DNA from 3 places in the Nonomuraea sp. K271 genome. Region 2 is predicted to be linked to each of the others. Evidence: predicted binding sites of a transcription regulator. Region 2 holds the regulator's gene; each other region holds the start of a gene.
What was found. The regulator HrcA, encoded in region 2, represses chaperone genes, less so after heat shock. The targets are predictions, from matches to a motif close to TTGGCACTCTCNNNNNGAGAGTGCCAA.
Positions count from the first base shown of each region.

Region 1: a site for HrcA is predicted at 3,232-3,258, ahead of groL (chaperonin GroEL). Genes of this name have one in related genera too.
Region 3: a site for HrcA is predicted at 4,780-4,806, ahead of groES (co-chaperone GroES). Genes of this name have one in related genera too.

Region 1 is NZ_JAAAHR010000041.1:15,539-25,395, reverse strand. Features, by position in the region: gene GUY59_RS16735 (alpha,alpha-trehalose-phosphate synthase (UDP-forming)) at 1-70, opposite strand, end outside; gene GUY59_RS16730 (RNA polymerase sigma factor) at 249-803, shown strand; SAM riboswitch class I at 883-1,024, shown strand; gene thrC (threonine synthase) at 1,038-2,270, shown strand; gene GUY59_RS16720 (MoaD/ThiS family protein) at 2,296-2,571, shown strand; gene GUY59_RS16715 (cold-shock protein) at 2,812-3,012, shown strand; gene groL (chaperonin GroEL) at 3,366-4,994, shown strand; gene GUY59_RS16705 (hypothetical protein) at 5,146-5,349, shown strand; gene GUY59_RS16700 (YbhB/YbcL family Raf kinase inhibitor-like protein) at 5,398-5,928, opposite strand; gene GUY59_RS16695 (HelD family protein) at 5,995-8,010, opposite strand; gene GUY59_RS16690 (hypothetical protein) at 8,130-8,465, shown strand; gene GUY59_RS16685 (DNA repair helicase XPB) at 8,687-9,857, opposite strand, start outside.
Region 2 is NZ_JAAAHR010000170.1:585-9,179, reverse strand. Features, by position in the region: partial or broken gene GUY59_RS49425 (PhoH family protein) at 1-277, opposite strand, end outside; partial or broken gene GUY59_RS49420 (LAGLIDADG family homing endonuclease) at 560-787, opposite strand; partial or broken gene GUY59_RS49415 (PhoH family protein) at 1,352-1,978, opposite strand; gene GUY59_RS38465 (histidine triad nucleotide-binding protein) at 2,178-2,522, opposite strand; gene GUY59_RS38460 (SigE family RNA polymerase sigma factor) at 2,804-3,316, shown strand; gene GUY59_RS38455 (hypothetical protein) at 3,313-3,972, shown strand; gene GUY59_RS38450 (16S rRNA (uracil(1498)-N(3))-methyltransferase) at 4,109-4,834, opposite strand; gene dnaJ (molecular chaperone DnaJ) at 4,836-5,981, opposite strand; gene hrcA (heat-inducible transcriptional repressor HrcA) at 5,993-7,006, opposite strand; gene GUY59_RS38435 (hypothetical protein) at 7,567-8,097, shown strand; gene GUY59_RS38430 (DUF3097 domain-containing protein) at 8,115-8,595, shown strand, end outside.
Region 3 is NZ_JAAAHR010000069.1:21,194-31,050, reverse strand. Features, by position in the region: gene GUY59_RS23675 (helix-turn-helix transcriptional regulator) at 50-1,060, shown strand; gene GUY59_RS23670 (DUF5319 domain-containing protein) at 1,100-1,477, shown strand; gene GUY59_RS23665 (sigma-70 family RNA polymerase sigma factor) at 1,587-2,222, opposite strand; gene groL (chaperonin GroEL) at 2,687-4,306, opposite strand; gene groES (co-chaperone GroES) at 4,379-4,690, opposite strand; gene GUY59_RS23650 (class I SAM-dependent methyltransferase) at 5,096-6,274, shown strand; gene GUY59_RS23645 (apolipoprotein A1/A4/E domain-containing protein) at 6,467-8,335, shown strand; gene GUY59_RS23640 (TIGR02452 family protein) at 8,442-9,299, shown strand; gene tsaD (tRNA (adenosine(37)-N6)-threonylcarbamoyltransferase complex transferase subunit TsaD) at 9,374-9,857, opposite strand, start outside.

The DNA.
Region 1 (9,857 bases), on a different contig from region 2:
TCAGCTCGCCGTCGTCGGAGACGGTGAAGGAGACAGGGCCGCGGTTGGAGGCCACCAGGACGTTGTTCACCGCGCCCGCTCCAGCCGCGCGGGCCGCCGGCAGGGCGGTGAGCTGGTGTGAGACCTCAAGGTGACTCCTTCCGGCTGGCGTGTCGGTGCAGACGGGACCACACTGATCATCGTGGTGAACGGCCCATCGGAAAAGGAAGGATGCCAACAAGGCTCCCTATGACCCTAGGATCCCAGGCATGGCGCTTGATGAGCTAACCGAGGAACTCGCCCGCTCCGCCGCGGCCGGAGACCACCGCGCTCTTGGTGAGCTGCTGCGGCGGATCGAGCCCGATGTCATGCGTCATTGCGCCCGCATACTGCCCTACCACCAGGACGCCGAGGAGGCCTCCCAGGACACCCTGCTGGCCGTGGCGCGCAACATCGGGCGCTTCGAGGGACGGGCCAGGTTCAGCACCTGGCTGCACATTGTGACGGCCAACTGCGCGCGGACCACGTACCGCTCGCTCAAGCGCAGGGCGGCCGAGCAGAGCTCCGACGAGCTGCCGATGCAGAAGCCCGACGTGCGCCGCGTCAGCGTGATCGCGGGCTCGCGGCTCGACCTGCTCGACGCCATGGAGGCGCTGGAGGCCGACAAACCCGACCTGGCGCAGGCGCTGGTCCTGCGCGACATCGTCCAGCTCGACTACAACGAGGTGGCCGACCAGCTCGGCATCCCGCTCGGCACCGCCAAGTCGCGCATCCACCAGGCGCGCAAATATGTCCAGGGCGTGCTGGGGGAGGACTATCGCTGAGATCGCGCGTCTCAAACTCTGAGACGGAAGGACGTTTCCGCCACGTGGGCGGGTAGAGTCCGACTCGACAACTGAATATTGCTCATCCAGAGGGGTGGAGGGACCGGCCCTGCGAAGCCCCGGCAACCCTCCCGGCTTGTGACTCGCGACCTGGCGAGGCCGACCGGGACAAGGTGCCAATTCCGGTCTGTGGTCAAGGTGGCCGTAGACGAAGATGAGGGAAGGCCTCGCTTCATGTCGCTCGATTTTGGTCCCGCCGTCGGTCTGTCCTGCCGCGAGTGCGGCGCACGCTACCCGCTCGGTCCGAGCTTCGCCTGCCAGGAATGTTTCGGGCCGCTCGAAGCGGCTTACGAGTTCGGCGCGGTGACCCGCGCGGCGATCGAGTCGGGACCCGCCAACATCTGGCGTTACCGGTCGCTGCTGCCCGTGCCGGCCGACGTCGCCGACAAGCCCAACATGAACCCGGGATGGACCAAGCTGGTCAGGGCCGGCAACCTCGGGCGGGCGCTCGGCATCAGGTCCCTGCACGTCAAGGACGACTCGGGCAACCCCACCCACTCCTTCAAGGACCGCGTGGTCGCCATGGCCGTCGAGGCGGCCCGCAACTTCGGCTTCCACACGCTCTCCTGCTCCTCCACGGGCAACCTCGCGGGCGCGGTCACGGCCGCCGCCGCGCGTGCCGGGCTGGAGGCGTGCGTGTTCATCCCGGCCAACCTCGAACAGGCCAAGATCGCCATGGCCCGGGTCTTCGGCGGCCGGCTGATCGGCATCGAGGGCACCTACGACGACGTCAACAGGTTCTGCTCGGAGCTGATCGGCGACCCGCTCGGCGACAAGTGGGGGTTCACCAACATCAACCTGCGGCCCTACTATGCCGAGGGCTCCAAGACGCTCGCGTACGAGATCGCCGAGCAGCTCGGGTGGCGGCTGCCCGAGCAGATCATCGTCCCCATCGCCTCGGGCTCGCAGCTCACGAAGATCGACAAGGGCTTCAAGGAACTGGTCGCGCTCGGGCTGGTCGAGGACACGCCGTACAAGATCTTCGGGGCGCAGGCGGCCGGGTGCTCGCCCGTGTCGACCGCCTACAAGGCGGGCCACGACGTCGTGCAGCCCGTACGGCCCGACACCATCGCCAAGTCGCTGGCCATCGGGAACCCCGCCGACGGCCCGTACGTGCTGGACATCGCGCGGCGGACCGGCGGGGGCGTCGAGGACGTCACGGACGACGAGATCGTGGCCGCCATCAAGCTCCTGGCCTCGACGGAGGGCATCTTCGCCGAGACCGCGGGCGGCGTGACCGTGGGCGTGCTGAAGAAGCTCACCGAGACCGGGCAGCTCGACCCGGAGGCCGAGACCGTGGTCCTGAACACCGGTGACGGCCTCAAGACGCTCGACGCGATCAGCGGCGACGCCAGGCCCACGGCCGTGATCCGGCCCTCTCTCGACGCGTTCCGCGCGACTGTCTGACAACCACGAAAGGGCGAGTGTAACCATGAGCGTTTCTGTGCGGATTCCCACCATTCTGCGCACCTACACCGGGGGCAACGCGGAAGTCAGTGGCGAGGGCGCGACTCTTCGTGACGTGCTGGCCAAGCTGGACTCTGACTACCCGGGTATCGGCGCAAGAATTCTGGATGAATCGGGCCAGATTCGGCGTTTCGTCAACGTTTATGTGGGGGAAGAGGACGTCCGATTTGCCCAGGGGCTGGACACTCCGGCGCCGGAGGGAACCCAGATCTCCATCATCCCCGCCGTCGCGGGCGGGTGAGTGCGGCAGATCACACTTCGGCGAAGGCGTCCCTTGTGGGCGCCTTCTTCTTTTCCCCGCAATTCAACGTTGAACCGCCGATGGAAGAAATGTGGTCTCTGCAGATTGACTCTGTTGCCAAACCCCTTGCCACAGGTATGGTCGAGGGCGATCGCCTGGCTGATTTTCTGTTATGTCGGGCGATTACGGGTCTCGCGGAGGAATGGGCGAGATCTGGGAGACCAGTAAGAGGAGTCGGAAGTGGCGCAGGGCACCGTCAAGTGGTTCAACGCGGACAAGGGCTACGGCTTCATCGCGGTAGACGGTGGTAAGGATGTATTCGTCCATTACTCAGCGATCATGATGGACGGGTATCGCTCTCTCGAACAGGGACAGCGTGTCGAGTTCGAGATCACGCAGGGCCAGAAGGGACCGCAGGCGGAGTCCGTCAGGACGGTCTGATTCACCGCACTGGTATGCACCGGCGGGATCGCGCGGCAGCGCAGTCCGTGCGAACCGTCACCTATCTTTCGTCGACCCCTGGTACGGCGAGTCGTGTGCGCGAACCGCGGCCAGCGGTGCGTCCACGGGCGGCTCGCCGGACAGACGACTGACCTGGGGAAAGGAACGGCCGCAGGTGAGTTCGCTTGCACTCGGCAGGGTAGAGTGCTAAACAGTTCGTTGGCACTCTGTGCAGCAGAGTGCCAACACCGGATCGGGACGATGGGGTCTGCCGAAGGAGATGCTGACCCATGCCGTCGCGGGCGTCGGCTCGGTCCACGACAAGCCACCCTGCATCTGGGAGGTCTAGCCTTATGGCAGCCAAGATGATCGCGTTTGACGAGGACGCCCGGCGCGGTCTCGAGCGCGGTATGAACCAGCTCGCCGACGCCGTCAAGGTGACCCTGGGCCCCAAGGGGCGCAACGTCGTGCTGGAGAAGAAGTGGGGCGCTCCCACGATCACCAACGATGGTGTGTCCATCGCCAAGGAGATCGAGCTCGAGGACGCGTGGGAGAAGATCGGCGCGGAGCTGGTCAAGGAGGTCGCCAAGAAGACGGACGACGTCGCCGGCGACGGCACCACGACCGCCACCGTGCTCGCCCAGGCGCTGGTGCGCGAGGGCCTGCGCAACGTGGCCGCGGGCGCCAACCCGATGGCTCTGAAGAAGGGCATCGAGGCGGCCGTGGAGCGGGTCAGCGAGGAGCTGTCCAAGCTGGCCAAGGACGTGGAGACCAAGGAGCAGATCGCTTCGACCGCCTCCATCTCCGCCGCCGACCCTGAGATCGGCGCGCTCATCGCCGAGGCGATGGACAAGGTCGGCAAGGAAGGCGTCATCACCGTCGAGGAGAGCAACACCTTCGGCCTCGAGCTCGAGCTCACCGAGGGCATGCGCTTCGACAAGGGCATGACGTCGATGTACTTCGTCACCGACTCCGACCGCATGGAGGCCGTGCTCGAAGACCCCTACATCCTGATCGTCAACGGCAAGGTCTCCGCCAACAAGGACCTGCTGCCGCTGCTCGACAAGGTCGTGCAGTCCGGCAAGCCGCTGCTGATCATCGCCGAGGACGTCGAGGGCGAGGCCCTGGCGACCCTGGTGGTCAACAAGATCCGCGGCCTGTTCCGCTCGGTGGCCGTCAAGGCCCCGGGCTTCGGCGACCGCCGCAAGGCCATGCTCAACGACATCGCGATCCTGACCGGTGGTCAGGTCATCGCCGAGGAGGTCGGCCTCAAGCTCGAGACCGCCACCCTCGACCTGCTGGGCCGTGCCCGCAAGGTGGTCGTGACCAAGGACGAGACGACGATCGTCGACGGCGCCGGTGACGCCGAGCAGATCTCCGGCCGGGTCAACGAGATCCGCGCCGAGATCGAGCGCACCGACTCCGACTACGACCGCGAGAAGCTGCAGGAGCGGCTGGCCAAGCTGGCCGGCGGCGTGGCCGTCATCAAGGCGGGCGCGGCGACCGAGGTCGAGCTCAAGGAGCGCAAGCACCGCATCGAGGACGCCGTCCGCAACGCCAAGGCGGCCGTCGAGGAGGGCATCGTCCCCGGTGGTGGCGTGGCTCTGCTGCAGGCCGGCGCCAAGGCGTTCGACAAGCTGGAGCTCAACGGCGACGAGGCCACCGGCGCGGCGATCGTGAAGAAGGCTCTGGAGGAGCCGCTCAAGCAGATCGCGGTCAACGCCGGTCTCGAGGGCGGCGTCGTGGTCGAGCGCGTGCGCAACCTCACCCCGGGTGAGGGCCTCAACGCCGCGTCGGGCGAATACGTCAACATGTTCGAGGCCGGCATTCTCGACCCGGCCAAGGTGACGCGGTCGGCGCTGCAGAACGCCGCCTCGATCGCGGCGCTCTTCCTGACCACCGAGGCCGTCATCGCCGAGAAGCCGGAGAAGACCCCGGCCGCTCCCGCCGGCATGCCCGGCGGCGGCGACATGGACTTCTAGGTCCTGTTCGCGGCGCACGTCCCAAAAAGAGCGGCCCGGTTTTTCCGGGCCGCTCTTGTTTTCGTTTCGCTGCCATTACGTTTCGCGATTGAACTGCTACTTGGAGTGAGAAAGGGTTGTCTGCACATCGCCTCACCAAAGGAGCAGAGAAATGTTCTCCCGCAGCAAGCGCATGCTGAGCGTCGCCGTTCTCGGCCTCGCCGCCGTCACCCTCACGGCTGTTCCCGCGCATGCCGTCAACGACCCCGGGGTCGTCGTCAGCGGCGCCGTGACCGAGGGGACGCCGCTGTGCGAGCTACGGCGGTGGGTGCCGCTGCTCGGCAACCTGCAGCCGCTCGACGAGATCTGCGACTAGACCCCACGGAAAGGGGCCCCACCGACGTGCGGTGGGGCACCTTCGTCGTCAGACGCCGTAGTGGGGAATGAGGTGGCCGCGGGCCAGCGAGTTGGCGGTGATGTTGAAGCCCACCACCGCCGGGCTGGTGTCGCTGCTGAGACCGAGTGACTCGACCCCCAACGCGTGGACGGTGAAGACATAGCGGTGCGGGTCGCCGGGAGGCGGAGCGGCGCCGCCGTAGTCCTTGCTGCCGTAGTCGTTGCGGGCGTGCACCGCGCCCCCGGGCAGGCCCTTGAACTCCGGGGCCGTGCCCGCGCCCGTCGGCAGCTCGGTCACCGAGGCGGGGATATCGAACAGCACCCAGTGCCAGAAGCCGCTGCCCGTGGGGGCATCGGGGTCGAAGCAGGTCACGGCGTAGGAGCGGGTCTCCGCCGGAGCGCCGGACCAGCGCAGGTGGGGCGAGAGGTTCTGGCCCGTCATGCCCCAGTCGTTGAAGACGTGGACATCGTTGAGCCGCTCACCGTCCTGGAGATCGTCGCTCTCGACCACGAGCGCGGTAACCGAGGGCAGGTGTTCATGGGGAAGGGGTGCTGGCACGGCATCCTCCTAGGTCTAGAGCTCCTTGCCCAGCCATCCTAGAAGCGGCCGTGCCGCAGGCCCCTGTCAGCTCGCCAGCTGTGGCGGCAGCGGCTTGCCGTGCAGGACCGTCAGCGAGGTCACCGCCCGGGTCAGGACCACGTAGAGCCTGGCCAGGCCGCGGGGCTCGGCCGCGACGATGTCGGCGGGCTCGACGACGACGACGTGGTCGTACTCCAGGCCCTTGGCGAGGGTCGCGGGCACGATCAGCAGGCGGTGTTCCTCGGTCGAGTCGGGGTCGAGAACGGCGTAGGGCAGGCCGGCGAGCGACTCGGAGACCGCGGCCACCATCGCGTCGGGGACGATGACGCCGATCGAGCCCTCCTTGGCCAGGGCCTCCTCGGCGGCCTGCGCCACCGAGCCGCCCTCGCGCACGGTGAGCGAGCCCGCGCCCGGCCGCAGCGACTGCGGGGCTGCCAGGCCCGGGGCGATCGAGGGCAGCAGGCGGGCCGCGTAGTCGAGGACCTCCCTCGGCACGCGGAAGCCGAGGGTCAGCTCCGTGACCTCGCCCTCGCGCTGGCCCAGGTGTTCGAGGACCGACGTCCACGAACGGGTCGACCAGGGGGTGGTGCCCTGGGCGAGGTCGCCGAGCACGGTGGCGGAGCCGTTGCGGCAGCGGCGGCCGAGGGCGCGCAACTGCATCTCGGACAGGTCCTGGGCCTCGTCGACCACCAGGTGGCCGAGCGACGGCGTACGTTCCATCAGGTCGCGCAACTCGTCGAGGAGCGCGGCGTCGGCGGCCGACCATTTGGCCGACTTCCAGCTCCGGTACGGCTTGCGCCACAGGAGCAATTCCTGCTCTTCAGGCGACAAATCTGATTTAGCGGCCCGCGCCAGGAATTCGGCATCTGACAGCAGACGGTGGAGAACCAGTTCGGGTGTCAGTTTGGGCCAGACCGCGTCCACGAGTTGTTTCACCGGCTTGGAACGGGCCACCGCGTCCTGGACCCGGTCGTCGGGTGACTCGCCGCGCTGCTCCATGCGTACGAGGACCATGTGGGCCAGCCGCTGCGCCAGCGCCGCCCGGCCGGGGTTGTAGCGGGTGGTGCCGCGCAGGGAGGCCACGATCTCGCGTACTTCGTGGTCGGCCACCCGGTGCCGGTAGGCGCCCTTGGTGTAGACGAGGCCCTCCTCCGGTTTCACGATGTGCAGCCAGAGAGCCCGGTCGAGCACCGCCGCCATCCTGGCGTCGCCCTTCACCGCGGCCACGGCCGGGTCTTCGGACGCGGCGTGTTCCCCGAGCAGGCCCGCCACCGTGGTCTGGTCGACCTTGACCTCGCCGAGCGCGGGCAGCACCGAGGAGATGTAGGACAGGAACGCCCGGTTGGGTCCGACGATCATCACGCCCGACCTGGCCAGCCGCTCGCGGTGGGTGAACAGCAGGTAGGCGGCGCGGTGCAGGCCGACCGCGGTCTTCCCGGTGCCGGGGGCGCCCTGCACGCACACCGTCTGGGCGAGGGTGGAGCGCACGATCTCGTCCTGGTCGGGCTGGATCGTGGCGACGATGTCACGCATCGGGCCGGTGCGGGGGCGTTCGATCTCCTGGGTCAGGATCCTGGACGGGCCGAGCTCGACGCCCTCGCCGAGTGGTTCGTCCTCGAACGCGGTCAGCGCCCCGCCGTGGTAGCCGAAGCGGCGCCGGAGCACGATTCCCATGGGGTCGGCGGGACTGGCCTGGTAGAACGCGCGGGACACCGGTGCGCGCCAGTCGATGACCAGCGGCCTGCTGTTGCCGTCGTGCACGTGGCGGCGCCCGACGTGGATCGTGCCGGGCAGGGCGTCGGGCTCGTCCTCCTGAGCGGTGGCGCGGTCGAGGCGGCCGAAGAACAGCGGGGTGTCGGGATGGTCGGCCAGCGCGGCCACCCGCTGGTCGAGCAGCGACTGGAGGATCTGCTGCGAGACCCAGTCGCCGGCCGCGTCGGACGAGAGCGACTGGGCGTGGGCGCGCATGGCCTTGAGCGCGGCTCTGGACTCGGCCAGGTGAGCCTGCTCGGCGGCGAGCACGTCGGAGGGTATGTCGGGGGCCAGTTGGTGTGCGGGCATGCGAAAGCGCCTCCCTGGGATGAACGACGGAGGTGGTTGAAGGCAGCGAATCCATCAGCTTAGTCGCCACGATTCCCGGCTTCCAAAGCATTTAGCTCGGGCGGCCTGGGTACGCATAGGTGGTGGTGCGGGTCCGGCTGCGTTTCTCGCCGATCATCCCCACGGTCGCGAGCTGCCTTCTTGCGGCGCTGTGGGGTCTGTCGGTGTTCGCGGGGTGGGGGCTGCAGGCGTTCTGTGCGGGTGGCGAGTCGACGGCGGCCTGCTCGGAGCGGCTGGGCGCGGTCTCCACGCTGTCGGGTGCGTTCGCGGTGGTCGCCGCGTGCTGCACGGTGGCGGCCTGGCTGCCGTGGTCGCGGCACGACCCGCGGACGTTCGGTCAGCTCATGGGCGCCGGCGTGCTGTTCTGGATCGTCGCGGAGGGCGTGCTCTTCGTCGGCGGTCTGCTGGTCAGGTAGGGGGTAGATCCGCCCTCAAGGGATCAAGCTCGGAATACCGAAAAATTCGGGCATATCAGGTGGGTTTGTCGGATCATGGGGGTATGTCGCAGGCGGCGTGATAGTACGCAGGTGAGGGGGGTGGTTGGATTGTCTTCGACCCGCGGAGTCTCGTGGACGTGAAGCCACGCTGATGCCCGGCCGCTCGGGCGAGCGGCTGGGCATGACCGCCGGCATCCCCGTCACACACCGCCGAGCACGTCGTCGGCATCGATGATCTGGTACGCGTACCCCTGCTCGGCCAGGAACCGCTGCCGGTGCGCCGCGAACTCCTGGTCGACCGTGTCGCGGCTGACCACCGTGTAGAACCGGGCGCCCCCGCCGTCGGCCTTGGGCCGCAGCACACGCCCGAGCCGCTGCGCCTCCTCCTGACGCGAGCCGAACGTCCCCGACACCTGGATCGCGATGGCAGCCTCCGGCAGGTCGATGGAGAAGTTGGCCACCTTCGACACCACCAGGACCTGGATCTCCTTGTCGCGGAAGGCCTGGTAGAGGCGCTCGCGCTCCTTGACCCGAGTCTCGCCCTTGATCACCGGCGCGTTGAGGTGCTCGCCGAGCTCGTCGAGCTGGTCGATGTACTGGCCGATGACGAGCACCTGCTCGCCCAGATGGCGGCGTACCAGCGCCTCGGTCACCTGCGTCTTGGACGGCGTGGTCGCGCAGAACCGGTAGCGCTCCTCCGACTCGGCCATCGCGTACGCCAGCCGCTCCTCGTCCGTGAGCGTCACCCGCACCTCGACGCAGTCGGCGGGCGCGATCCAGCCCTGGTTCTCCATCTCCTTCCACGGCGCGTCGTAACGCTTGGGACCGATCAGCGAGAACACGTCGCCCTCGCGGCCGTCCTCGCGCACCAGCGTCGCGGTCAGCCCGACCCGCCTGCGGGCCTGCAGGTGGGCGGTCATGCGGAAGATCGGGGCGGGCAGCAGGTGCACCTCGTCGTAGACGATCAGGCCCCAGTCGCGGGCGTCGAACAACTCCAGGTGGCTGTAGACGCCCTTCCGCCTGGTCGTCATCACCTGGTAGGTGGCGATGGTGACCGGGCGGATCTCCTTCTTCGTGCCGGAGTATTCGCCGATCTCGTCCTCGGTCAGCGACGTGCGCTTGAGCAGCTCGGTCTTCCACTGGTGAGCGGAGACCGTGTTCGTCACCAGGATCAGCGTGGTGGCCTGGGCGTGCGCCATCGCGGCCGCGCCGACGAGCGTCTTGCCCGCGCCGCACGGCAGCACGACCACGCCCGAGCCGCCGTGCCAGAAGGCGTCGGCGGCCTCCTGCTGGTAGGGGCGCAGCGTCCAGTCGTCCTGCCGCAACGCGATCGGATGCTGCTCGCCGTCGACGTAGCCGGCCAGGTCTTCG
Region 2 (8,595 bases):
CGTCGTAGCGCCCGTAGGCGTCGACGATGTCGCTGACCAGCTTGTGGCGTACGACGTCGGAGCTGCTCAGCCGGGAGAAGTGGATGTCGGGGATGCCGTCGAGGATCTCCTGGACCACCTTCAGCCCGCTCACCGTGCCCGCGGGCAGGTCAACCTGCGTCACGTCGCCCGTCACCACGATCTTGGAGTTGAACCCGAGCCGGGTCAGGAACATCTTCATCTGCTCGGCCGAGGAGTTCTGGGCCTCGTCGAGGATGATGAACGCGTCATTGAGGGTGTTGTGCGTCAGCAGGAAGTCCTCGGTGACATAGAGCGAATCTTCTGCCGCCACCTGGATGCACACGCATTCCGCCGTGCCGCGCGGCTCGATGCGGTCCACGTAGCGCATGGGGCGGCCGCCACCATGCGCCCTGTAGGTGTCCGCCTTCCGTGACAACCGGAAGGGCTCGATGCCCTGCGGAAGCCGGATGTCCAGAACGTAAGCATCATGGCGATGACGGACCTGTCTGCCCTTCGCCAGCCCTGGCTTCAGCTCGCTCAACGGACGGGCGCGCCAGTAGGCCGCACCTCCGAGGGACTGGACGAGCGAGACCACGTCGTCACGTAGCCGTGGCGAGATGGTGGAGAACTGAATCCGGCATGTGCGGCCCTGCTGGGCGACAGGGTCTCCGTCTGCGTCCAGCAGACCCTGCAGCACCGCGATCCTGATCTCTGGAGTGTTACGGAGATAGACCTCAGGCACGAACTTCGTGTACGAGCCGCAGCCCAGCAGATTCAGTTCACGCATGGCGTGGGTGATCGGGTTGGCGATCGTCATGCTGTCCCCAGGCTGCCTCACCCGGTTGAGCACATAGTCTGGCCCTCCCCGCCACCTCGCCTGCACTCCAGGCAGGCAACGCTCCCGTCTTGCAACGAGTTCCGCGTCGTTCGTCGAGAAAGCGGGGGTCGTAGACCCGGTGACACACCCGTCTCCCAGAAGCAACCCGAGTGCGTAGGGGTCCAGGGGAATGTCGCGCTCAGGGAACTGGACCGGCGCACTGAGCATCGGCAACTCCCACTTGCGGTAGTGCGCTGTCCGAAGGTCGCCGATCATCTCCTTCGTTTTCAGCACCCGCCACGGCTTTCCCCGGTTGGCGTCATCACGGGTGCGGACAGTCCAGAGGTGGTCCTCGGAGGCGAGCACCGAAGCCCCGTCCTGGCTGTAAAGCCGGTAGACCTTCTGCTCCCCCTGCGGGTAGACGCCCAGCACGGGGGTCGGCTCACCATTCGAACCGATGACCAGGTCGCCGACCTCCAGCTCTCCGATGGAGCGGAACCCATCCGGAGTCAGCACTCCCGTGCCGACCGGTTGAGATCTTCCGCGCATATAAGCGAGCGGCGCGACCTCGATCGTGCCCGCGGCCATCAGCTTGGGGATCGAGTCGGGGTCGACCATGTCGTGCAGCGCGTCGTAGAGCGGCCGCAGGTAGGGGTCGATCTTCTCGTAGAGGGTGCCGGGCAGGAAGCCGAGCCGCTCGCCCGCCTCGACCGCGGGCCGGGTCAGGATGATCCGGTTGACCCGCTTCTCCTGCAGCGCCCGCACGGCCTTGGCCATCGCGAGGTAGGTCTTGCCGGTGCCGGCGGGGCCGATGCCGAAGACGACCGTGTGCTTGTCGATCGCGTCGACGTAGCGCTTCTGGTTGACCGTCTTCGGCCTGATCGTGCGTCCGCGGGAGGAGAGGATGTCGAGGGAGAGCACCTCGGCGGGGCGGTCGGAGGTCATGCGGAGCATGGCGATGCTGCGCTCGACCGCGTCGGGCGTGAGCTCGCCGCCGCTGCGCAGCACCTCGACGAGCTCCTCGAAGAGCCGCACCACGGTGCCGCTCTCGTCGGGAGAGCCCGTGACGGTGATCTCGTTGCCGCGTACGTGGATGTCGGCCTTGAAGGCGCCCTCGATGACGCGGAGCAGCTCGTCACGGGAGCCGAGGAGGCTGACCATCGGGTATTCGTCCGGAATCAGCACCTTGGCTTGTGTGCGCGAGGGAGGTGCCGTGCGTCGGGATTCGTGTAGTTCGGACATGGGCAGGCCAGCGGCCTGATGCCTCCCGGTCTCTTTCGGTGTCTTCTGAGCCCATCGTATCCGGGACGACGCCGATTGCTCGCGTCAATATCGCCGGGTTGGGCCTCAGAGGTCCCGGCTATCCCGGTGGCCACGTCAGCGCGCGCCCGCCCAGCACGTGGGCGTGCACGTGGAAGACGGTCTGCCCGGCCCCGGCTCCGGTGTTGAACACCACCCGGTAGCCGTCCTCGGACACCCCCTCCATGACGGCCACGGCGTGGGCCGCCTTGAGCACCTCGTCGGCCAGCCCGTCGTCGGCGTCGGCCAGCGCCGCCGCGTCGGAATAGTGCCCCTTCGGGATGACCAGCACGTGGGTGGGGGCCTGCGGGTTGATGTCGCGGAACGCCAGTGTCCTGCCGGTCTCGTAGACGATCTCGGCCGGCATCTCCTTGGCCACGATTTTGCAGAAGAGGCAGTCGTTCACACCGGTAGCCTATCGACAGCCCGCCGTCAGGGAGTCCGTTGCGAATCGGTAATCAGCTGTGTCGTGCGTAGGAAGATCCACGCGGTTAGGGTGAGTGTGCGACACTTCAGCAAAAAAGAACACGATTCAGGGTCGGGCGAGCGCCACCTGGCGAGGAACACGACTGGGTAATGCACCCTAAGGAACCGGGGAAACCTCAAGAACCGGAAGAGCGTAAACCCTCTGGGAAGGCCGCGCGTCCCACTGATGTGACCACCGAAACCCTTCTGGCCGACAGGTCGATGGGGGCGGTGCAGGTCGGGTGGGATGCCGACATGGCCGTTACCGCGCTCTACAGCGCGCACTTCCGGTCGTTGGTGCGTCTGGCCGTGTTGCTGGTGCGCGACATGGCAACCGCTGAGGAAGTCGTGCAGGATGCGTTCGTCGCCATCCATGGTGCATGGCGTAGGCTGCGTGACCCCGACAAAGCACTCGCCTACCTGCGTCAATCCGTCGTCAACCGGTCCCGTTCCGTGCTGCGTCACCGAGCGGTCGTCGAGAAGTACGCTCCCAAGGGCCTGCCTGACGCCCCGAGCGCCGAGAACGGCGCGATCGGCGAGCTGGAACGCTCCGCCGTCATCGAGGCATTACGAGCCCTGCCAACCCGACAGAGAGAGGCACTGGTCCTACGCTATTACGGTGATCTGTCCGAAGCTGAGATCGCCCACGCCATGGGCATCAGCAAGGGGGCGGTCAAGAGCCACACCGCTCGTGGCATGGCCGCGTTGCGATCCGTTCTGGAGAAAATGTCATGACCCAGCCCCCCGACGAGTACGGCGACGCGCTGCGTCGTGCGCTCCGTGCGGAGGCGGACGCGGTCGTGCCCTCGCCGGAAGGACTGGAGATCATCCGTGCCCGCATCGAGCGGCGCGGCGTTCGAAACCTGTTCTGGTGGCGTGCGGGGGCGGCCGCCGCCAGTGCCCTTCTCGTGGCGGGCACGATCGTGATGACGGTTCCCGGGCTGCGCTCCCAGATCACCGAGGAGAGTCCCGTCCAGCCCGCCGGTGTCGAATCCTCCGAGGTCCCGTCCAACTCCTCGACGACCCGCTCGCACGAGCCTCCCTCGCCGAAGAAACCCGACCCCTCGCGTTCCGAGGTCATTTTCGTCCCGTCCGAGTCGAAGACCCCGACGCCGCGGACCTCCAAGAAGGCCGACTCCACCAGGGCTCCGTCGCCGTCGTCCAGTCCCACGCCCACCACGTGCCCGTCGACGACCGCCGAACCCGCCGAGCCGGCCGAGACGGCGGCCGACTGCCCCACACGCACCCCCCACACGCCGCCCACGCCTGAAGAGACGTCCATGGAGCCCACGGCGTGCCCGCTGGAGGAGTGCCCGCCCGGCGACGTCGTCGAAGACATACCCACCAGCGTCAGCAGCCCCCTCGTGGACGCCTCACAACCGGCCCCCTGACGGGCCTCGAAGCCTCACCCCGGCGCGCGGCTTCATGTACTCACGCTGACGCGGCCGCGGAGCCCACCTTGCCGCGCCTCAGAATCCCACTGTTGACTCCGGCATCACAGCCTCGCGTCGACGCCGGCTCAGAGCCTCACCAGCGCCCCGTACGCGTCATCAGCACGGCCGCCGCCGCCACGCCCGCCGTGGACGTACGCAGGACCGTCGGCCCGAGCAGCACCGGCACGGCCTTCGCCGCGCGGAACCTGTCGAGCTCGTCCGCGGAGACTCCGCCCTCCGGCCCCACCACCACCACGATGTCGCCCTCCGCCGGCAGCTCCACGCCGGACAGCGGCTCGGCCGCCTCCTCGTGCAGCACCAGCCCCAGCGCCGCCTCCGACAACAATCGTTCGACGCGTGAGGTGGAGGCGAGGTCGGCGACCTCGGGCAGATGGAACCTGCGGGCCTGCTTGCCCGCCTCACGAGCCGTGGACCGCCAGCGCCCCAGCGCCTTGGAGACCCTGTCGCCCTTCCACTGCGTGATGCTCCGCGCGGCCGACCACGGCACGATCACGTCGACGCCCGCCTCGGTCATCATCTCGACCGCCAGCTCGCCCCTGTCGCCCTTCGGCAGCCCCTGGACGACGACCAGCCGCCTGCGCGGCGGCTCGACGGTGTGCCGGCCGATCACGGCGAGCCTCAGCGCGTCCTTCAGCACCTCGCGCACGACGCACTCGGCGACGGAGCCGGCGCCGTCGGTCAGGTCGACCCGCTCGCCGGCCCGCAGGCGCCTGACGGAGGCCGCGTGACGGCCCTCGGGGCCGTCGAGCGTCAGCTCCGTTCCGTCCAGCTCCCGCGACAGGAACACGGGGACGGTCACGTCACCTGCCGTTGAAGGCGTCGCGCAGGCGGGAGAAGAAGCTCTGCTGCCCCGGGGCGAACTTGCCGGGAGGCCGCTCCTCGCCGCGCTGCTTGGACAGCTCACGCAGCAGTTCCTCCTGCGCCGCGTCGAGCCGGGTCGGGGTCTCGACGTTGACGTGGATCAGCAGGTCGCCCCTGCCGGACTCGTTGAGCCGCTGCACGCCGCGGCCGTACATCGTGATGACCTGGCCCGACTGGGTGCCAGGGCGGACGTCGATCTCCTCGGCGCCGTCGAGCGTCTCCACCGTCAGCACCGTGCCCAGCGCTGCGGCCGTCATGGGGATCTGCACGGTGCAGTGGAGGTCGTCGCCGCGCCGCTCGAAGATGTCGTGGGGCCGCTCGACGATCTCGAGGAACAGGTCTCCGGGCGGGCCGCCACCGGGGCCGACCTCGCCCTCGCCGGCGAGCTGGATGTGGGTGCCGTCCTCGACGCCCGCGGGGATGCGGACCTTGATCGTCCGCCGGGTGCGCACCCGGCCGTCGCCCGAGCACTCCTGGCAGGGGTTGCGGATGATGGTGCCGAACCCACCGCACTGCGGGCACGGCCGCGAGGTCATGACCTGGCCCAGGAACGAGCGGGTGACCTGGGAGATCTCGCCACGCCCGTTGCACATGTCGCACGTGTCGGGGTGCGTGCCGGCGGCCGCGCCGGCGCCCTGGCAGACCTCGCAGATCACGGCCGTGTCGACGACCAGCTCGCGGGTGGTGCCGAACGCGCTCTCACGCAGGTCGAGATCGACCCTGATGGTGGCGTTGCGGCCCCTGCGGGCGCGCGAGCGGGGGCCTCTGGCGCCGGCCGCGGTGCCGAAGAAGGCGTCCATGATGTCGCTGAAGGGGAAGCCCGCACCGAAGCCGCCGGCTCCGGCGCCCGCACCCGCTCCGGCGCCGCCGAACGGGTCGCCGCCCATGTCGTACATCTGGCGCTTGTTCGGGTCGGACAGCACCTCGTAGGCCTGCGTGATCTCCTTGAACCGCTCCTGAGTCTCAGGATCCGGGTTCATGTCGGGATGCAGCTCGCGGGCGAGCCGGCGGTAGGCCTTCTTGATTTCGTCCTGACTGGCGTCAGGGCGCACCCCGAGGGTGGCGTAGTAGTCGCTGTTTGCCACTTATCGACCTCTTATGATGCAGCCAGGATCTGGCTGACGTAGCGTGCCACCGCGCGCACGGCGCCCATCGTCACTGGATAGTCCATCCTCGTGGGTCCCAGCACCCCGAGCCGGGCCAGTTGGTTGTCGCCAGAACCGTATCCGGTCGCGACGACGGATGTGCCACGCAGGTAGGGGTTTTCCGAGCCGATGCGCACAGTGAGCGCGGCGGGGGTGTCGGAGGTGGTTTCGCCGAGCAGCCGCATGAGCACCACCTGCTCTTCCAGCGCCTCCAGCACGTCGCGGAGGCCGGTGGAGAAGTCGGCGCCTGCGAGGTTGGCCGCCCCCGCGAACACGATCTTCTCGTCGTGCCGCTCCACGAGGGTCTCGAGCAACACCGACAGGATCGTCGCCACGGCAGGCCGGTCTTCGACGGGCAACCGCTCCGGCAGGTCGGCCACCAGGTCGGGCACGCTGCTCAGGCCGCAGCCGTCGAGGCAGGAGTTGAGCACGGCGCGCAGATTCGCGATGCGCGCCTCCTCGACCACCTCGGGCAGCTCGATCACGCGCTGCTCGACGCGGCCGGTGTTGGTGATCAGCACGAGCATGACCCGCCGGTCGTTCAGCGGGACGAGCTCGACGTGCCGCACCGTCGAACGGGTCAGCGTCGGGTATTGCACCACCGCCACCTGCCTGGTCAGCTGCGCCAGCAGGCGAACCGTGCGGGTCACCACGTCGTCGAGGTCGACCGCGCCGGCCAGGAACGTCTCAATCGCCCGGCGCTCGGCGGCCGAGAGCGGCTTGACCTGCGAGAGCCGGTCGACGAACAGGCGGTAGCCCTTGTCCGTCGGCACCCGGCCCGCGCTGGTGTGCGGCTGAGTGATGTATCCCTCCTCCTCCAGCGCCGCCATGTCGTTCCTGACCGTCGCGGGGGAGACCTTCAGATGGTGGCGGTCGGCCAGCGCCTTGGAGCCCACCGGTTCGTTGGTTGACACGTAGTCTTCGACAATGGCGCGGAGCACCGCCAGCTTCCGTTCGTCAAGCACGCGCTCACCTCCTGCCCTCTTGCCATGGGGAAAACAAAGGCTCTAGCACTCTGTGTTCCCGAGTGCCAAGTGTACGGCTCTCGCCCACAAGGTGCGATAACACCGTGTCGCATCCTGCTTCTGGCTTCCAGGAAGGGACAGGCCTCACACTTGCGCACATGACCGACGATTCCCAGCCCCCGTCGTCCACTCCGCCGCCAGGGCAGGATCCCGACCAAGGTCAGCCCGAACCTCCGCAGGACGGCCCGCAACCGGCGCCCGGCCACACCCCTCAACCGGACTCGCGGCCCGGTTACGGGGCCCAGCCAGGCTCACAACCCGGCTACGGGCCTCAAGCCGATCCACAGCCCGGTTACGGGTCGCCGCCGCAGTTCGGGCATCCGTCGCCTGCGTACGATCAGCACCCGGGCTTCGGCCAACCCTCACCGTACGGGCAACCGCCGCCCGGTCCGTACGGACAGCCGCCGCACCACCCCCCGCCCGGTCCGTACGGACAACACCCCCAGTACGGGCCTCATGGCGGGCAGCCGCAGTCCCCGCCCCGCATCGACCCGAAGGCCGTGACACCTCCCCTGTGGTGGCTGGGGGTCGTCTGGGGCGTGGCGGCCGTGTGCCTGATCGCCGCCGCCGTCCTGTTAGCCGGCGTCGGGGCCGGCGCGTCCGGCCTGGCACCGGTCAAGACGTTCGCGTCGGGCGAAAGCGTCACGGTGCCGATCGACCCCGCCGACAGGCCCGCCGTCTACATCGCCAGCGACACGGCCGTCAATTACGCGTGCGAGATCTCCGGCGGCCCTGGACCGGCCAGGCTGGCCAGGACCGCGAACGCCCCGGAGGTCACGGATGGCGGGACGGTCTGGCAGCAGTTCCTCGTCATCAACGCCTCCGTCAAGGGCGACTACCGGCTCACGTGCGTCGATCAGGAACAGGCCCCCGTACGGTACGGCGTCGGCAGGGACGCGGCCTCCGTCGGCGGCGGGACGGGCACCTCGTTGCTGATAGGGGGCGCCGGGCTGCTCGCCGGCATCATCGGCACGGTCGTCGTCCTGGCAGGCAGGGCGGCGTCGCGCAAGCGCCTTGCGGTCGGCGGGTGATTTGCTACCGTCCCCGTGTGTACGAGGGCGATGTACTGGCGGGGAATTGGCGTCGGCCGGGCAAGGGCAAGATTCCGAAAGTGCCCGCCGAGCTGGAGCTCGTCGTGGAAGACGCCGACAGCGGCTTCTGCGGCGCGGTGGTGGCCTGTGACAAGGAGGCCGTCACGCTGGAGGACCGGTTCGGCAAGCGCCGGCTGTTCCCGCTCGCGCCCGCCGCGTTCCTGCTGGAGGGCAAGCCCGTGACACTCGTACGCCCTGCGGCGGCCCCCTCGGCTCCCACGCGCAGCGCGTCGGGCTCGATCGCCGTCCAGGGGCTGCGGGCCAGGGTGGCCAGGGAGAGCCGGATCTATGTGGAGGGCGTGCACGACGCCGCCCTCGTGGAGAAGATTTGGGGCCACGACCTGCGGGTCGAGGGGGTGGTGGTCGAATATCTGGAGGGCGTCGACCATCTTCCCGCCATCGTGGAGGAGTTCGGCCCCGAGCCGGGCCGCCGTCTCG
Region 3 (9,857 bases), on a different contig from region 2:
GGCGTTATTCTCGCGGCACGCCCGTGTCCCCCCTACGGAGCCGCCCACGATGCGCAATGAGCCCAGAGCCGCGTCAGATCCCTATGAGACGCTGGGCCTCGACCCTGCCCAGAGGGCGCTCTACTCAACGGTGCTGCGCCTGCACAGAGCCACCCGCACCGATCTCGCACAGGCCATCGACGGCCCCGTGGAGAAGGTCACCCGTCAGCTCGACGACCTGGTCAAACTGGGCGTGGTGGACGAACGGTCGGGCGAATACCTGGCCCGCCACCCCGCGGCGGCGCTCGGCCGGGTGATCGCCGAGCGGCTGGAGCGGCTGGCCGAGGAGAGCCGCATGATCGATTCGGCGCTCGCGTCCATCCGCGGCCTGATCCACGACTACGACGCCGGCCGCGACTACCAGAGCGGGCCTTTCACGGTGGAGATGTTGAACGGGGCCGACGTCCTGTTCGAAAGCGTGGTCGGTATGGCCGTGCAGTCGCCGCCGATGGAATTGCACACAGCAATCCCGGACGAACGCACAATGAGCGATTTTGCTCGTAAATTTGCGGATCCGTGGATTGATGCGCAACAACGAAATCTTCTGGCCGTTCACATGATCCTGCCGGTTGCGGCCCTGACACTCCCGGGCGTACGCGATCTGCTGACCCGCCTGCTCGAAGCCGGCGGCAACGTACGCACGCTGGACCGTGTGCCGAGCTGGTTCATGACCGCCGGCGCCGACGTGGCCGGCCTGCCCGCGTTCTGGGGCGGCAACCTGCCCGACCACGCCTACCACTTCTACCTCGTACGCACGCCGATCGTGGTGGGCATGCTCCGCGCCCTCTTCATCGAGCTGTGGGGCCGCGCCACGCCTCTGCCGTGGGGCCGCGGAATTGACGGGATGGCTCAGGTGCTGCGCCTGGCCGCGCAGGGCCTGTGTGACGAGTCGATAGCCCGGCAGCTCGGGATCTCGGTCAGGACGGTACGAGCGAGGTTCGCCGGGGCCATGGCCGAATTGGGCGCCCAGTCACGCTTCCAAGCAGGCGTGGAGGCCGCCAGACGCGGATGGCTGAGGTAATAGCCACCGCTCGGGCCGCATCGGTCATATGGTGGGAAGGTGCTGGAAGACGTCCCCCGCGACCCGTTCGCGGACGACCCGAACGACCCTTCCTCGGCGATGGGCGCCCTGGACGACGCCGAGCCACTCACCGCGGCCGAACGCGACGAGGCCATCACCGACCTCGCCGACGTCGAGGTCTTCCGCTCCCTGCTCGAACCGCAGGGTGTGCTGGGCCTCGTGCTCGACTGCCCCGAATGCGGCGAGCAGCACTTCTTCGACTGGGAGCTGCTGCGCGGCAACCTGCGACAGATGATCGAGAAAGGCCAGCCACAGGTCCACGAGCCGGCCTTCCACCCCGATCCCGCCGACTACGTCAGCTGGGAGTACGCCAGAGGCTATGTCGATGGCGTCATCGACACGGAGGAGCGCCGCTGATCCACGTCGTCGAGCAGCACGGCCAGCAACCGTGCTGCCGGATCGCCTGAGCCGGGCATCTCTCCACGGCCGAGCGCGTCGAGCAGCGCATCGGTCTCGTCCTCTGGCGTCAAGCTGACTCCAGCTCGGCCATCTGCCGCAACCTGGCCAGCGCCCGATGCTGGGCGACGCGGACCGCACCCGGTGACATGCCGAGTACATTACCGGTCTCCTCGGCGGAGAGCCCCGACACCACCCGCAACAGCAGCAACTCCCGCTGGTTCTCCGGCAGCCTGGCCAGCAGCCTGCGCGCGTGCTCCACCTCGATGTAGCGGACCACCGTCTCCTCGGGCCCCGGCCCGTCGTCGGGCCCGTCGGGCAGGTCCTGGGTAGGTACGGCCGAGCGCACGGAGCTGCGCAGCGCGTCGGCCACTTTGTGCGAGGCGATCCCGAACACGAAGGAGGCGAACGGCCGCCCCATGTCGCGGTAGCGCGGCAGCGCGGACAGGACCGCGATGCACACCTCCTGGGCGACGTCATCGGCAATGTGATATTGCCCCGAAACCCTGCCCAGCCTGGCACGGCAATACCGCACCACCATCGGACGCAACTCGCCGAGCAGAGATTCGATCGCACTGCGATCTCCCTGCACGGCGAGGCTCGTCAGTTCCCTAAGGTCGGAGTCATCCGTCCGTGCCGGAAGTCTCGACGCGAGCCTTACCCCAATTTTGGCGTCGGCGACGCTTCCCTCGCTCACGATAGGCATGATGCCCGCACTGATCCGGCCTGTCGTCATGGCGAACGGCTACGGATTGGTCACATCTGAAGCGATGATAACTATCAGTAATCAAATGGGTACACTACGGCGAAACGGCTGACATAATGTTTCGTCTCATAACCGGGAATGCACGACATTTGTCAGACACAGACGCTTACTGCCCTCTTCCGGTTTACTGCAATATTCCACCTTTTCCCCCACTTCCCCCCAACGGCCCGGTAAGCCGCTCAGAGACGCGGCAGGCCAGACGGCCATGAGCGCCACCGAGCGCCACCGAGCGTCACCGCCACGGCCATGAGGCAGCCGTAGGCGCCCCGGGAGCCGGAGGGCGCCACCGGGGGACGTCATGCGGGCCCGCGCCACCAGAGCGCCGCACGACCGCACCCTGTGCCCTGGAACGCCGAACGGCCCGCACCCCCGAGGGGATGCGGGCCGTGAAGCGGGAGAAGCGGTCAGTGGCCGTGGCCGTGACCGTGACCCTGGCCGTCGGCCGGGGCCTCCTCCTCGGGCTTGTCCACCACGAGCACCTCGGTCGTGAGGAGCATGCCCGCGATCGAAGCCGCGTTCTGCACCGCCGACCGGGTCACCTTGACGGGGTCGATGACGCCCTGCGCGAGCAGGTCGCCGTATTCGCCCGTCGCGGCGTTGAGGCCGTGACCGGCCTCCAGCTCGGCGATCTTGTGGGTCACGACGTAACCCTCGAGACCGGCGTTCTCGGCGATCCAGCGGGCCGGCTCGACCAGCGCGCGGCGCACGATGCCGACGCCGGTGGCCTCGTCGCCGGACAGCTCGAGGTCGTCGAGCCCCTTGGCGACGTGGATCAGCGCGGTGCCGCCGCCGGAGACGATGCCCTCCTCGATCGCGGCGCGCGTCGCGGAGATCGCGTCCTCGAGGCGGTGCTTCTTCTCCTTCAGCTCCACCTCGGTGGCGGCGCCGACACGCAGCACGCACACACCGCCGGCGAGCTTGGCCAGGCGCTCCTGGAGCTTCTCGCGGTCCCAGTCGGAGTCGGACTGCTCGATGGCAATCTTGATCTCCTTGACGCGGTCCTCGATGGCCTGCGCGTCACCGGCGCCGTCGACGATGGTGGTGTTGTCCTTCGTCACCACGACGCGGCGGGCCTGGCCGAGCACCTCCAGACCGACGTGCTCCAGCTTGAGGCCGATCTCCTCGCTGACGACCTGGCCGCCGGTGAGGATGGCCATGTCCTGCAGCATCGCCTTGCGGCGGTCGCCGAAGCCCGGGGCCTTGACGGCCACGGAGGTGAAGGTGCCGCGGATCTTGTTGGTGACCAGGACGGCCAGGGCCTCGCCCTCGACGTCCTCGGCGACCACGAGCAGCGGCTTCTTCGTCTGGGCGATCTTCTCCAGCAGCGGCAGGAAGTCCGCGATGGAGGCGATCTTGCCCTGGGTGAGCAGGATGTAGGCGTCCTCGAGGACGGACTCCATCCGCTCGGGGTCGGTCACCATGTAGGCCGACAGGTAGCCCTTGTCGAACTGCATGCCCTCGGTGAACTCGAGCTCCATGCCCATGGCGTTGGACTCTTCGACGGTGAGCACGCCGTCCTTGCCCACCTTGTCGAACGCCTCGGCGATCAGGTTGCCGATCTGCGCGTCCTGGGCGGAGATCGTCGCAACGTTGGCGATCTCCTTCTTGTCCTCGACCGGCCGGGCGGTGGCGAGCAGCTTTTCGCTGATCTCATTGGCGGCCTTGTCGATGCCGCGCTTGAGCGACAGCGGCGAGGCGCCGGCCGCCACGTTGCGCAGGCCCTCGCGGACCATGGCCTGGGCCAGCACGGTGGCGGTGGTGGTGCCGTCACCGGCGATGTCGTTGGTCTTGGTGGCAACTTCCTTGGCGAGCTGGGCACCGAGGTTCTCGTAGCGCTCCTCCAACTCGACCTCACGAGCGATGGTCACACCGTCGTTCGTGATCGTCGGCGCACCGAACTTCTTGTCGATGACGACGTTGCGGCCACGCGGGCCAAGGGTCACCTTCACGGCGTCCGCGAGGGCGTTCACGCCACGCTCGAGTGAGCGGCGCGCGTCCTCGTCGAACGTCAGGATTTTCGCCATAGCTGAAAAGTCCTCTCCTAGCGTCGAGAGCCCCGGTCGCCCCTTGGAGCGCCCGGGGCCCGACGCACCGGCTTACTTCTCGATGATCGCGAGAACGTCGCGGGCGGAGAGCACGAGGTACTCCTCGCCGCCGTACTTGACCTCGGTGCCGCCGTACTTGCTGTAGAGGACGATGTCGCCCTCGGAGACGTCGAGCGGAATCCGCTTGTCGCCGTCCTCGTCCCAGTTGCCGGGGCCCACCGCGAGGACCTTGCCCTCTTGCGGCTTCTCCTTGGCGGTGTCCGGGATGACCAGGCCGGAAGCGGTGGTCTGCTCGGCCTCAAGCGGCTGAACCACAATGCGGTCGCCGAGCGGCTTAACGGGAACCTTGGTGGCGGTCGTCACGATCGGACCTCCCCTTCAGATTTGAATGATCTAGAAGAGGCGACCAGCTGGGCCTGCCGTCGCGGGTGTCAGACCTGCCTCGTCGCACGTTGGCACTCTCAAGGGGAGAGTGCCAACAGGAAACATATGCAAGAGGGGCTTGACAGTCAACACGAACGCGTCTGCTGAGAGCGATCACAGGGCCCGCGACAGTCCTCTACCAGGGTAATGGCCGGTCATACAGGGTTTCGAGATGTTTCTCCGGCCGCTTCTCCGGCCGCGCGATTCGCGAGCCCGTGTCGTGGCGCCGGGTCGTGGCGCCGGGTCGTGGCGCCGGGTCGTGGCGCCGGGTCGTGGCGCCGGGTCGTGGCGCCGGGTCGGGCCGCTGTGTCCTGGCGCCGTGTCGTGGCGCTAACGTCGTGCCACGTGGACCTCCACGCCTTCGACGAGCTGCTGACCCCGCGCGGGCGGCGGGCGCTGGCCGAGGCCGGTGAGCTCGCCGGCGCCGACCCGGTGGCCGCCGCCACGAGACTGCGCAGGACGTACGACGCGGCGCTCACCTCGGCGGCGCTCACCCAGGCGGCCCTCAGGGAGCGGGCCACGGCCAAGTTCGGCGATGACGCCCGGCTGATGTACTTCACACCGCACGGCCTCGAGCAGTCCACCAGGACGGAGGTCGCCGAGCACCGCGCCACCCGCCTGATCGCCGCGCAAGCACCCGCGCCCGGGGTCGTGGACGCCTGCTGCGGCATCGGCGGCGACCTGCTGGCGCTGGCCCGCGCGGGGTGCACCGTGGAGGCCGTCGACACCGACCCGCTGACCGCCGCCGTGGCCAGGGCCAACGCCGAGGCTCTCGGGCTGGGCGACCGGGTGACGGTGAGGGTGGCCGACGCGGCCGCCGTCGAGCCGGAGCGTTACGACGTGCTCTTCGCCGATCCTGCGCGGCGTACGAGCAGGGGCCGCACCTTCGACCCCACGGCCTACTCGCCGCCCTGGCCCGTGGTGCTCGACCTCGTCTCCAGAGCCCGTACGGCCTGCCTCAAGGTCGCCCCCGGCATCCCCTACACGTTCATCCCCGAAGGGGCGCAGGCCGAGTGGGTGTCCTTCAAGGGCGAGGTCAAAGAGGCGACACTCTGGACCGGCGCGGCCCATGAGGCGGGCAGGCGGGCCACCCTCCTGCCGGGCGGCCACACTCTCGCCGCCACCGGCGTCGAGGCCGGCACGGGCCCGGCCGGCCGGTACGTCTACGAGCCCGACGGCGCCGCCATCCGCGCGCACCTCGTGGGCGAGGTGGCCGAGCTGGTCGCCGGCCGCCTGCTCGATCCGATGATCGCGTACATCACGGGCGACGCTCCCGTGGACACCCCATGGGCCACGAGATACGAGATAGACGACGTACTCCCGTTCTCGCTGAAGAAACTACGCGCCGCACTCCGGGAGCGGAAAATCGGAAATGTCACTATCAAGAAGCGCGCCTCCGCCGTCGACATCGAACGCCTGCGCAGCGATCTGCGGCTCAAAGGGGATGAATCCGCGGTCGTCATCCTGACACGCATTGCCGATAAACCATCGGTCATCATCTGCAACCAGCCACCCCCCATCTGAGCTGGCATTTCGGGCATTCTTCGGTTTCGATCGATCTTTGAATTCGCCGCTGACGTACCTTGATCAAAAGGCTAAGGTGGGCGGGCGGGAGTTCTCCCCCACTGCGGTAAACCGTGTTCTCGCTCTTTCATCTGCAAACCGGACCTACCCCACCGCTGCGCGGCAGACCGTCGGCGAGCGAAGGAGCTTTCGGTGGATCATTCCAACCACACCACCCTTCTTCAGGCAGGCGGCCATCTGGCCATCTCCGAGAGAATGCGAGACCTGCTGCAGCGCGCCTCCCAGGATCACGTCTACGAGCAGCGCACCCAGGGCGCCATGCTCGACGAGATCCGCCAGCGGCTGGAGGGCATGGAGTGGCTCCTGCGCGAGGTGCGCGAGCGCGAGCTCGGCGGCCTGAGCGGCACACTGGAGGCGGTCAACGGGCGGCTCGACGACATCACCGCCAAGCCGCCGATGTGGGCCGAGGGCCTGGCGCAGCACGTGGAGGCGGTCCGCGACCACGTCGACGCCGTCGGCGAGCGGGTGGGCGGCGTGGACGCCCGCGTCGCCCCCGTGGCCGAGCTGCCCACCATACGCGCCGACGTCGGCACCGTGGGCGAGGGCGTCGACGAGGCGCTCGACCGGCTGAAGGCGGTGCTCGACACCGCCGACGGCATCACCAAGGGCATGTCCGACTTCGCCGCCAGGCTGACCACGCTCAGCACCAGCATGGAGGCCGCGGCCGGCCGCTTCACCCGGCTCGACCGGTCGATGGCCGACCTGGCCACCCGCACCGACCGCGTCGAAGGCGTGATCGGCGACCTGTCCGAGGGCATCGCCGACTCGGCCGAGCAGCTGAGGGCCGGTCTCGACGCGGTCGAGCAGCGCATGACGGCCCGCCTCGACGAGAGCGACCAGCGCCTGACCGCCCGGCTCGACGAGGCCGGCAAACACCTCACCACCCGGCTCGACGAGACCGACGAGCGGCTCACCGTGCGCCTGGAGGGCACCGACCGGCGCCTGACCGCCCGCCTCGACGAGACCGACCAGCGCCTGGCCAGGAGCCTCGTCGAGGCCGACGAACGGCTCGCCATCCGGCTCAAGGAGGCCGACGCCCAGCTCACCGGCCACCTGTCCGACGTCGAGCAGCGGCTCACCGCAAGGCTCGACGAGACCGACCGCCACCTCGCCGTGCAGCTCGGCGAGAGCGAGCAGCGCCTGACCGCCCGGCTCGGCGGCGTCGACGCCCGGCTCGAGCGGGCCGAGAGCACGCTGTCCGGCCTCGACGCCAAGGTCACCGACTTCGGCGGCCGGCTGGAGTCCGCCGGCGAGAGCCTGGCCGACATCGACACCAGGGTCGACGGCATGGACACCCGGCTGGGCGGCGTCGACAAGCACCTCACCTCGGTGGACGGCCGCCTCGGCGGGGTCGACAAGCGCCTGGGCATCCTCGACGGCCACCTGGGCCGCCACGACGACCGCTTCGACGCGCTCGACGTACGCGTCGACGCCCGTTTCACCGCGCTCGACGAGCGCATGGCCGCCACCGACCAGCGCGTGGGCGAGAGCACCACCCGCACCGAGGGCCGCTTCAACCGGCTCGACAGCCAGGTGGACGCCATCGACGAGCGTCTCGGCGAGGCCGAAGAGCACCTGAGCAGCCGCTTCGACGCCATCGACGGCCACCTCGGAGGGCTCGACAGCCGCTTCAACGTCCTCGACACCCACGTCAACGGCCTGGCCACCCGCGCCGCGCAGGCCAGCGAGCACCTGGAGGCCGTCGACGACCGCATCGAGTCGGTGAGCCAGCGCGTCGGCCAGCTGCCCGCGGCCATCCCGGAGCGGGTCGGCGAGCTGATCCGCTCGCAGACCGGCGACCAGGCCGAGCGCCTTGCCGACGCCGCCGGCGTGCTCACCGAGCTGGTCCGCACCCGTCCCGACCGCGACGAGCTGGCCGAGACGGTCACCGGCATCGTCCAGCCCGCCGCCGACGACCTCAACAAGCGGCTCGGGGCCCTGGAGGAGACCATGCTGGCGCTGGCCGAGGCCCTGCTCCGCCCCACCAGGGCGAAGGACTGACCGCTCGCGCGGGCATGCCTCTCCGGCCTGCCCGCGCCCACGTACGGCCCCTCCAGAGCCCGGCGCGGGGAAAATCCCTCGCGACGGGGATCGCCTCGATGTCACCATGCGGATCATGAGTACCCGGCTACGCGCGATCGCACGAGACACGGTCGCTACCGTCGAACAGGGCGGTTACACGTCGCCAGGTGGCCAATGGGTGTCTCTCGCCGACGACGTCGCCCATGCTCTGGCGGGCACCCGGCTCTACCTTCCCGAGGAGGGCCTGGACACGGCCCTGGGCGACGCGGGAGCCGAGCAGGAGAGTCCGGGTCCGCGCATCGAGGTCACGAATGAGTCCACCCTGCAGGCGGCCCGAGCCATGGCGGGCGACGGCACCGATCCGGCCTGCCTGGTCTTCGCCTCGGCCAAGAACCCCGGCGGCGGGTTCGTCACCGGCGCCCAGGCACAGGAGGAGAGCCTGGCCAGGGCATCGGCGCTGTACGCCTGCCTCACCGCTGTCCCGCAGTTCTACGCCTACCACCGCGCCCAAGGCGACCTGCGTTACAGCGACCGCGTCGTCTATTCGCCCGGTGTGCCGGTCTTCCGCGACGACAAGGGCCGCCTGCTCGACGAGCCGTATCGCGTGGCGTTCCTGACCGCGGCCGCGCCGAACGCGCGGGCCATCGCGCGCAACCAGCCGCAGGTGGCGGGCTGCATACCGGCCGCGCTGTGGGGACGGGCCGTTCGTGTGCTCGATGTGGCGCAGGCCCATGGCCACCGCCGGCTGGTGCTCGGAGCGTGGGGGTGCGGGGTGTTCGGCAACGAGCCCCGGCTGATCGCCGACACGTTCGCCCGGGCGCTGGCCACGCGCAACCGCTTCGACCACATTCGCTTCGCCGTACTGGATCGACAGCCTGGCACGCCGACCTACGCCGCGTTCGCCCGCGTCTTGTCCAACGAAGAGAGCGCAGACTTCCAGTAGCGAACGGCGCTGCGACCCGGCCGGACTTCCCGGAAGACCAGAACGGGACAGAGCACAGGCGTCTCACAATGCTCTCAGACGTGGACCGTCGTGATCGGCAGCGAGGAGTCAGCCGGGATCTCCAGGGCCGAAGGGGTGACTCCGGCCGCAACCAGGTCGGACCCGAGAGCCGCGACCATGGCGCCGTTGTCGGTGCACAACCCCGGCCGCGGCACCCGCAGGCGCACGCCTGCCGCCTCGCACCGCTCCTGCGCCAGCGCGCGCAGCCGGGAGTTGGCCGCCACGCCGCCGCCGATCAGCAGGTCGTCCACCCCGTATTTCCCGCACGCCTGCAACGCCTTGCGGGTCAGTACGTCGACCACGGCCTCCTGGAAGGAGGCCGCCACGTCGGGCACGTGCACGGACTGCCCTGACGCCTCACGGGCCTCGACCCAGCGCGCCACGGCCGTCTTGAGCCCGGAGAAGGAGAAGTCGAGCGTGCCGTCGTCGATCTTGCCCCGGGGGAAGGCGATCGCCGCGCCGGAGCCCTCGCGGGCGGCCCTGTCGATGTGCGGCCCT